Regions from separate parts of the Comamonas testosteroni genome, predicted to be linked through region 1. Evidence: riboswitches for the same ligand, from Rfam matches in the RefSeq annotation. Region 1 holds a riboswitch; each other region holds the start of a gene.
What was found. A riboswitch is a leader RNA that binds a small molecule or an ion and turns the genes downstream of it on or off. The one in region 1 is predicted to bind cobalamin.

Region 1 (3,273 bases):
GGCGCTGCTGAGTGCATCGAACTTGTGAGTCAGGCCCAGGCGCCAGGAGGTGCCGTTCAGCGGCTTGTCAAAACCCGATCCGTCCTGAATATTGTTGCGCGAGAAGGCATACCAGTCGCGGCGCATGCCGGCCATCAGCAGCCACTGTTCGCTGATCTTCCAGGCATCTTCGAGATACAGCGCATTCTGGCGGATGCTGGAGTTCATGCGCGGCAGATAGGCGTCGGGGCTGTCCCAGTAGCCATGCTGCGGCTCGAAGGCCGAAACCGTGGACTGACCGGTGTAGGGCGAGTTGCTGCTGCTGGTGAACTGGGCGTTGGAGATGTCCCAGCCCATGGCGATCTGGTGGCTGGCGGCCTTGAGGTCTAGCCCCATGCGATTGCCCGTCTGCTGCACATCGTGGCCGATTTCCAGATAGTCGGATCGCCCCACCTGGCCAGTGGCCGGCTGGTAGTCGTAAGCCTCGATATTCTTCCAGTGGCGATCGGACCTGAAGTGATAGAGCTCGTTGCGCACTGTCAGCGTGTCACTGGCACGCCATTGGGCCTTGGCGCGAAAACGCTGGTCCTTGAACTGATCGATGGCATCGAGCACGTTGTAATTCTTTTTGCGCAACTCCCTGACGATCTGCCCGTCGACCACGGGTGTGCCGAAATAGCGCTCGGGCTTTTGCTGGCTGATGTCGGCGCTCAGGTCCACGGTCAGATCGCTGCGCGGCGTCCAGCGCAGTGCGCTCATCAGCTTGCCGCTGCTGGCCTTGCCCAGCTCGCGCTCGCCGTCGGTGCGGTCGCCATAGGCATCGAGCCGGTAGCTCAGGGTCTCGCCCAGTGCGCCACTGGCGCCGATGCCGGCGTAGGCCCTGCCGTGGCTGCCTGCTCCCAGCAGCACTTCGGTGGAGCGCTCGCGGCTGGGCTGCTTGCGGATGGCGTTCATGGTGGCACCTGTGGTGCCGCTGCCATACATCAGCGATGCGGGGCCGCGCAGCACTTCGATGCGCTCATAGCCCCAGCTGTCGCCCGGATAGTTGACGGTGCCCGAGGCCACGCCCAGCATGATGCCGTCCTCGGCAATGCCGATGGAGTTCACTCCACTGAAGCCGCGACTTGAAAAAGACAGCCCGCCATTGCCAGGGGCGCCCGATGCGCTCAGGCCTACGGTGCGGGTGACGGCGTCGGAGACCCGGTAGTCAGCACGCTCGTCGATCTGCAGCGAAGACACGCCGCTGACACTGGCAGGAAGGTCCAGCACGGGTACATCCACATGGGACGCCGTGGTTGCCGGCTGGCTGGTCTGCAGCTCATGCGAGGGCAGACGGTTTTCCCGCACTGTGACTTCGGGCAGGGACTGCTGGGCCATGCCGACGGCGGGACAGAGCAAAAGCAGCTTGAGTGCGGTGCTGCCTAGATGGCGCAGCTGAGGCTTGGAGTTGAGGGCGGAATGAAGAGCAGCAGAGGTTTGTGGATGAGAGCACATATCACGAGGCCGAAACTGCCTGAAGGGATAGCTGTGCCGCAGACAGGTCCGCCTTTTTCAGGCATGACGCAATCCACTTTCTGGCCGCTATCCGCACCCCGCAGACAGTTTTCGTAAAGACCGCCCAGAGGGGCGGAGTTGAGTCATCGGCAGGCCGGTCTCCGGGCTCACAGGCAATTCATTGCTGAACTCACGACTCGCCTTCCCGGAAGATGCAGACCGTCGCGAGGCGAGGGGCCGGATCATGTCCAGTGGCTGCAAGCGCCGATGCGCTCGCATGAGTGTGTTGACCTGTTTACCGTTGCGGGGGCAGCCAAGGCTTCCTGAGCTTGCGATCAGACCTTGTTCCCGTTTCACTCGCTTCAAGCGAGCACCTTCCGAAACGAAGCGCCATCAAGGCGCCGCGAGAGTTTATCAGCCCCTGGGCGAAACGCAGAGGGATTTAGAGCAACTCGTCCGGCATGAACTCGATCAGCGGTTTGCCGCTGCGCTCGGCGATGCGTACCTGGGCACGTACTCCATAGACTTCGGCAATGGTCTGCTCGGTCAGCACCTGGGCCGGCGTGCCCTGTGCCACCAGTTCACCTGCCTTGAGCAGGTACAGGCGGTCGCAGTAGTGGGCAGCCAGTGGCAGCTCGTGCAGCGCGGCCAGCGTGGTCAGGCCCAGGCTGCGGATCAGGTTCATCAGCTCGAACTGGTGGCGTACGTCCAGGTGATTGGTGGGCTCGTCCAGCACCAGCAGCCTGGTCTGCTGGGCCAATGCCCTGGCCATGAGCACGCGCTGCTTCTCGCCACCTGACAGGGTGGAGAACATGCGCTGTGCCAGCGACTGGGCCTGGACCTGGGCCAGGGACTGGGCGACGATGCGAAAGTCTTGCTCGCTGTCCCGGGCGAAAGATCTCTGGTGCGGCGTGCGACCCATGAGCACCACATCGCAGACGCGCAGATCGAACTCGCTGGCGTTTTCCTGGGTCAGCACCGCCATGGAGCGGGCATTGTCGCGAGCGCTGCGCTGCCAGACGTCCTGTCCGTCTATGCAGACCGTACCGCTCGCAGGCCTGAGCATGCGGTAGATCATGCGCAGCAGTGTGGACTTGCCGCTGCCGTTGGGGCCGAGCAAGCCGACCAGTTCGCCATGCCGGATATGCAGGCTGATGTCCTTGACAATGGAGGCGGCCGCCGTCTGCCAATGCAGGCGGCTGGCCTCCAGCAGGCAGGAAGAGCTGGGTGCGGAACTCACGGATTGTCCTTTTCCCGCACGCTCTTGCGGCACAGCATCCAGACAAAGAATGGGCCGCCCAGCAGCGAGGTGATGACACCCACGGGTACTTCGGCGGGGGCGAAGCTGATGCGCGAGAACACATCGACCCAGATCAGGAAGATGGCGCCTGTGAGCGCTGCCACAGGCAGCACGCGCCGGTGCTCGGAGCCGACCAGCATGCGGGCGACATGGGGCACGATGAGGCCGACAAAGCCGATCGGACCTGTCAGCGCCACCAGCACGCCCGTTACCATCGAGACCAGGACAAATAGCCAGCGCCTGGTGCGGGTGGTGTCCACCCCGAGCGTGGCGGCGGTCTCTTCGCCTGCCAGCAGCGCATTGAGCGAGCGGGCCTGTGCCAGCAGCAGGACCACGCCAGCCGCCAGCAGGGCGGCCGGCAGGCCCAGCTCCTGCCAGCGGGTTCCTGCCAGGCTGCCCAGGGTCCAGGTCAGCACGGAATTGGCCAGCTCGCGCTGATCGGCCGTCAGCACAATCAGGCTGGTAACGCCGCCCAGGCAGTAGGCAATGGCCACGCCACC
Region 2 (3,273 bases), 180 kb from region 1:
GGAGCCCTGTCGTTTTTGACTGGGCAAGCACGTTGAAGGGGACCAGGGCGGGGAGCAGACTCAGAGCGCTGGCGTGAACGATTTTTGATTTCATGGAGTGGCACGTCAGTAGCTTGCCGCAACCAGAATACTTTTTATGCGCAGCGCCGCCTTGCTGGCCAGCATTGGTGAGATGCAGGGCTATCGCAATCGTCTTTGTGCAAGAAAAGGGCAACTCGATCCAGATGTGGACGAGGCTCCGGGGCAGCAAACATAAACATCAAAACGAAAAACGCTTGGTTTACGCTACTGAACGGAGCTATCCGTCCACCTAGAGCCCTCGCTCGATGGCACAGTAACGAATCGCACTGGCAGGTCTCCTGGCTCGCACCGTGTTTGGCGCCATTCACACCTTCCCGCCTTGAGAACAAAGCAGTGGCTTTCGTGAAGGACTCAGTGCTTACAGTTGCGAGGACAGCCACGTAGTTTCAACGTGTTCCCTTTTTCATCCCGAGATGGGAGCGCAGAGCTTGGCAGATTGTAACGATGGCATGAGTTTACTGCCTCGGTCACGAATCCGCTCGCAACGTTAATAAACACATTCTCTTGGAAGCGGACACTCAGAAAGATGTATTGGAATTCCGCTTCTGGCCGAACTCAGTCGGTCAAGACCCGCAGACTTGTCAGCCGTAACCAGCACAGGCGGTTAATTCAACCGGAATACGTAGACCCCCTCAGTACCTACCCGTGGACTGCGAAAGCCGCTCCGTACGGATGACAGCAGAAGGGCTGGAGCTGTTACAGCGCTGCTCGACAGAGATGGTTGTGCTAGATCTAGCATTCCGGACAAAAGTGCCATCGATTAGGAATCAGCCATCAGTACGCATGTCAAATGGCGACATCGTACTCATCATCGCTGTGAACGATTGGGCCTTGATGAGGTCAACTGTGAACGCACGTTTGCCCGTTGCGATGAGCTCAGATAGATAGGTGTAATCCATTTATCGCTGGGTCTCATCCGTTGGCCGATGTGTTTGATTACATCGAGGTGTTCTGCAACCGGTCACGCCGCCACAGTCATCTGGGTGGAGTCAGGCCCGACGATTTTGAGCGCGCCGGGGCTTGAGTCACGGAAGTGTCTACAGGAGTGGGGGAGATTCAGCCTGCCTAGAGGGAGCGCTGCACCACATCGTCTAAATGAGCGAGGAGACAAAATTTTTAAGCCATGTAGAATCCCGCTTCAGCATTGAGCTTCCCTTTTCTAAGGGAATGAAAACGGGAACACGTTGCAAATACGTGGCTGTCCTCGCAACTGTGAGCACCGAGCTGCTGCCATAACCACTGCCAATTTCGGCGGGAAGGGGCACACAGCGCCAAAGACGGTGTGAGCCAGGAGACCTGCCAATGCGAGTCGTTACTGTGCCATTGAGCGAGGGCTCTGAGTGGACGGGTCTACCGATGCAGTAGCGTAAACAAACTCTTTTTGTTTATGTTTGCCGCATCATGATAGTTCCGCATTCACGGTCCCATCGCACCTGACAAGCTCATACTTCGACGACACAGCTCATCGATGCGATGGGCTGCGTTCCGCTGTCTGTTTGTCTGGTGGCGGCAAGCCTTATGACTTGCTACCTCAATGAAAACCAGATTGATGAGCGCTGCGGCGCTCGGACTGCTTCCACCTCTTCTCTCGTCGTTCGCGTTTGCGCAAAGCTCTCCTGGAACTGAACAGGCCACGGGACAAGCTGCGCCATCCTCTCAGCAACGGCCCAGTTTGAGAGATTCCGGCTCAGATGCCGCCGGAACCCAGTTGGCGGAAACGCTGGTGGAAGCATCCAAGCTGGATAAAGATGTTTTCACGCTGACGCAAGCTGCAACCATCATCGAGCAGGAGCAGATCGAGCGCGGCTCGTACACTGATCTCACCGAAGTTCTTCGAAGTGTGCCTGGGCTGGAGTTCAAACAAGTCGGAGGCCCAGGTCAGTACAACTACATCAAGATGAGAGGCTTTGGCTCTGCCAACGTGTTGGTTGTGGTCGACGGGGTTTCCATGAATCTGCCCAGCACGGGAGATGTGGCCAACCTACTGAGCCAATATGATCCTTCGTCCATCTCTCGCATTGAAATTCTGCGAGGACCACAGACGGTTCTGTACGGCTCGAACGCAACTGCTGGAGTCATCTCGATTACGACGAAGCGTGGTTCGCTCGAGCCCAAGCGCAGTATCTCTGTTGAAGCTGGTTCTCTCGGTTGGAAAAAGGCCAAAGCCTCGTTTCAACAGGCCTTTGATGTTGCCGATGGCAAGCTGAGCACCTCTTTATATGCGTCTCACACTGACAGCGATGGTCTGCTGAAGTACGAAGGTACTCGTGACACCACACTTCAAGCGTCTGCTGATTTTCGTGGAAAGTCCATCGATGCCGGCATCGCCCTCACACATAACAAGAATCGCTTTAACTATGCCCAACTGAAAGAGGTCACAACGGGTCCTAACGGCGCCCCGGCCTATTGGGGCATGCAGCTTCCGGATCCCAACGCCTACAACGATCGCCGCACAGACACAGCTAGCGCCTATCTTGAGCAACGTCTCACAGAGCAACTCAGCCAACGCTTGGAGCTTGGTTGGACGCAGACACGTCGTACCAACGCGGATCCCAACGACGGGTTGCTGGGATATGTCACCGCCCCCTGGAATCATTTCTCTCTGGACTATAAAAATTACTTCAATCAGGGAGAGCTGGTTCCGTTCTACGACAGCGGTTTTGTCGGCACTGCCAACTACAAGGATCAGAGCAAGCAGCTGAACTACAGCCTCAAGTATGCGGGTCAAGGATTCAAGGTCCTTGGCGGCGCAGAGCTCTACGATGCGAGCGCATCACAGTGGGGGGCTTATGGCAGCTTGCAGGGCAAGAATAAGCGCAAGTCGCTCTATGCCAACGGGGAATACCAAGTTGGCGTTTCCGGTCCTATTCTTGCCGCAGGGGTTCGTCATGACAAGTACGACGTCTGGGGGAGCAAGACAACAGGGAGCGTGGGGATCAATCAGCAAGTTGGCAATGTGACCATCTTTGGCAACTATGCGACCAGCTATGCAGCCCCGACTTTGTCGCAGCTCTACAACCCGACGTATGGCAACACCAACCTCAAGCCAGAAAGTGGTCGCATGGTTGAGTTGGGCATCCGCCAGGTCCTACCCAGCCTTGGCGCGAACTGGGAAGCCAATCTCTGGAAGGGCAAGGTCAAAGATGCCATTCTGTATGACGGCAGTATCACTAATTCACGCACCAGCAGCGG
Region 3 (3,273 bases), 170 kb from region 1:
GGTAAAGGCTTTCATAGCAACGATGCGCGAGGCGTGATGAGCCGCATCGACCCGCGCAGCGGTGAGCCTGTGGAGCCGTCTCCCGGAATTGCTCCTTCTCGCGGCTGGGAAATCGGTGCACGCACGGAGGCCATTACCGACCTGCAAACATCGATTTCGTACTGGCATCTCCGCTCCAAGTCAGAGCTGATCTATGTTGGTGATGCCGGAACCACTGAAGCCAGCCTTGCCAGCCGGCGTCACGGTGTGGAAATCAATAACCGCTGGACGCCTGGGAAGCATTTTTTGCTGGATGCCGACCTGGCTCTGTCCAAGGCACGTTTCACCAACGGCGACCGCATCCCCAACGCGGTGGATGTGGTGTCCTCTGTCGCCGCAACCTGGCGTGACTTGGGCCCATGGACCACCAGCCTTCAGTGGCGCTACCTGGGTAGCAGTGCGCTGGTGGAAGACAACACCGTGCGCTCCAAACCAGTATCAACGGTCAACTGGCGCCTGACTCGCAGCTTGAAAGATATTCTGGGACGTGATGCGAGCCTGACGCTGGATGTGTTCAACCTCTTCAACAAGAAGTTTGACGACATTCAATACTATTACGGATCACGTTTGCCCAATGAGGCCACCGCAGTTGATGGTCGTATCGTCCATCCAGGTGAGCCTCGGGCCGTGCGAGTGACGTTCCGCACTACCTTCTGATAAGCAAGAGCAGTGGGCCTGCTCATCCAAAATCTGCTCAGGCCTGCGACTATTGATGCTTCAGAGGAACGCCTAGGCACTGAACCTGCCATCTTCCTTGATGGCAGGTGAGTCTGGTCAGACTCAGTGGTGCGATATCCAGGTGGAACATTGCAGTCATCGGTGCACCCAGCACACTCAACACCAGGGCCTTAATGACATTGGCATGTGTGAACACCAACGACATGCCCTGCTGGTGTTGAGATGCTTCAAACCAGCTTCTTGTTCTGCGGCACACCATATCCAGCGACTCCCCATTCGGAGGACTCATGGATGGATCCCGCAGCCAAGTCCCCAGCAACTGAGGTTCGATATCTTTGAGGCTGACGCCAGACCAGAGGCCATAGTCCACCTCCTTCAAGGCAGGCTCCAGTTGATAGTCATTGATGCCCATTGCTTGAGCTGTTTGCTGTGCGGCCCGAGACGAACTGCAAATGACACGCGCGGAATGCCGCTCCGGGCCAGATAAGTTCAGTGAAGCATCAGCAAGCTGAGTCGTATCGAGCCCATCGTCATCAGGAAAGTGTCCTGCACGCAATGCAGGAGGCACCTGTGCACATAACAGTGTGAGCATCGTTCTCATGCTTTTGCGCTCCTACTGAACTCAGCGAATCTTCGATACTTTGGATGAGGCGGCGGTAGAATCTTGCGAACTTTCTTGTCAAAGAAGCTGGTGTAAACCCAGCACGGTCGCGCCACTGTAACGTGAATGAAAGCTCTTGGGCTTTGCTTTCATCGAGTCAGACCTTTGCCAAGAGAAACTACCCCACTGGGTCAGTGCAATGCTGCAAGCCTGCGCTGACTTACCTAGGACGCGTATTCCTGGAGTTCTTATGCAGCCATCTGTTTCTGCCCTGCCATCGGTTGTCCAACCGATTTCTTTTCCTATCCGTGACCAGTTGCCCTGGATCATTTTTGCGGGCCTTTTTTTCATGCTGGCCATTTACTTTGTCGGCATTGAAGAAGGTGCGCTGGCCGTCTTCAACAGTATGTACGTGCACGAATTTGTGCACGATGGCCGCCACTTGCTAGGCTTCCCCTGCCACTGACAGCCGAGGGCTCCTATGATTAGACAACTACTGCTGCGCGGCATGATCGCGGGCTTGGTCGCGGGCCTGTTGGCTTTCTCGTTTGCAAAATTGGTAGGTGAGTCATCGATTGAACAAGCAATTGCGCTGGAGGCATCCGGTGCTAGTCATGAAGACCATGCCTCTTCGCACCATAGTCCTGCACAGACGCAAGAGCACAGTCATCGCCCTTATTTGCCTGAAGAACTGGTGAGCAGAGACACGCAATCAGGCATTGGTCTGTTTGTTGCCATCGTCGTTTTCACATCGGCTCTAGGCGGGATATTTGCAATCGTTTTCTCCATGGCTTACGGCCGCTGGAGCCGACTTTCCGCTAGGGCACTATCTGCCAGCCTCGCCGTGCTGGGCTTCACCTGCATTGCGTTGATCCCCTATATCAAATATCCACCCAATCCACCTTCGGTTGGGCAAGGTGGAACGATCGAATTGCGCACAGCATTGTTTTTCGGCTCCATTGCCATTTGTGTGGCTGCGTTGGTCATAGCGCTTTATGCGGGGCGCAAATTGCCGCAACGGTTTGGTTCATGGGAGGCTGTGATTTTGCGCGCTTGCCTCTTCTTGGTGTTGACTACGACCTGTCTTCAGATACTGCCAACCATCAATGAGGTTCCCGTTGATTTCCCCGCCTCCTTGCTGTGGGATTTCAGAGTTGCAGCACTGGGCTTGCAAGCATTGATCTGGGCGAGTTTGGGGCTGACGTTCGGGTGGCTCGCAGAGAAAAAATTGGAGCTAAATCCTTCACGAGCGAATGACGCGTTTCATTCAAAGTGAAAAAGCACCAAGTATAGAAAGGCGCTTCTCGCTGCGAATCAAAAGTCTGCAATGGGTCGTTCTGCAACGGTCATATACCGGCTGAAGCAGTCGTCCGGCGCGTCGCCGTGAGAGCCTGATCAAGGCTGAAAGTCTCATCAAACTTGGCTTGGTCAATGACTGCTGGTGTCGATATTAGACATTGCGACGCGATTGGTTTAATCCGTCAGTGCGAGCGGCAAATCCCGGGTGGCGGGGGGACAATCAGGATTAAATGCAGAGCAGTCAATATCTGTAGCATCGGTGGCGAACACACATCCCGAGCTTCCTTCTGCGCATTCGCCGCGAGCCGTACGGCCAGCATCAACAAGTGAGGCAAGGATCAATTTCCCACAACTAGGAGATCCCAATGACGCAAGATTCGAGTATCTGGCAGGTGAACTCCCACGCAGCGTCAGTGCGCGCCTCTCTCAACACTGACTCCGTACCCCTGAAATGGGCACATGATTCGCGCACTGGCGAGCCACGTTACATCCACGATGCCGAAGTCATCGACGGAAACGCTAGATGCAAATGTCCTGCCTGCGATCTATCACTAACGCCAGTGTTAGCAGGCCAACCTCTGAGCAAAAAACCCACGGCACATTTCCGCCACCCCAAGGGGGCCCTCAAGGATGACTGCACCCTCATTGCCGCTCGC

Region 2: linked by a shared signal. The riboswitch ahead of F0P97_RS11615 (TonB-dependent receptor plug domain-containing protein) and the one ahead of F0P97_RS10790 (TonB-dependent receptor) in region 1 are both predicted to bind cobalamin.
Region 3: linked by a shared signal. The riboswitch ahead of F0P97_RS11600 (CbtB domain-containing protein) and the one ahead of F0P97_RS10790 (TonB-dependent receptor) in region 1 are both predicted to bind cobalamin.

The regions. Positions count from the first base shown of each region.
Region 1 is NZ_CP043568.1:2,365,336-2,368,608, forward strand. It holds gene F0P97_RS10790 (TonB-dependent receptor) at 1-1,356, opposite strand, end outside; cobalamin riboswitch at 1,608-1,866, opposite strand; gene F0P97_RS10795 (ABC transporter ATP-binding protein) at 1,916-2,713, opposite strand; gene F0P97_RS10800 (FecCD family ABC transporter permease) at 2,710-3,273, opposite strand, start outside.
Region 2 is NZ_CP043568.1:2,543,074-2,546,346, forward strand. It holds gene F0P97_RS11610 (TonB-dependent receptor) at 1-94, opposite strand, end outside; cobalamin riboswitch at 332-522, opposite strand; cobalamin riboswitch at 1,210-1,400, shown strand; gene F0P97_RS11615 (TonB-dependent receptor plug domain-containing protein) at 1,616-3,273, shown strand, end outside.
Region 3 is NZ_CP043568.1:2,538,425-2,541,697, reverse strand. It holds gene F0P97_RS11610 (TonB-dependent receptor) at 1-696, shown strand, start outside; gene F0P97_RS11605 (histidine phosphatase family protein) at 746-1,318, opposite strand; cobalamin riboswitch at 1,355-1,506, shown strand; gene F0P97_RS11600 (CbtB domain-containing protein) at 1,569-1,784, shown strand; gene F0P97_RS11595 (CbtA family protein) at 1,800-2,594, shown strand; gene F0P97_RS11590 (hypothetical protein) at 2,983-3,273, shown strand, end outside.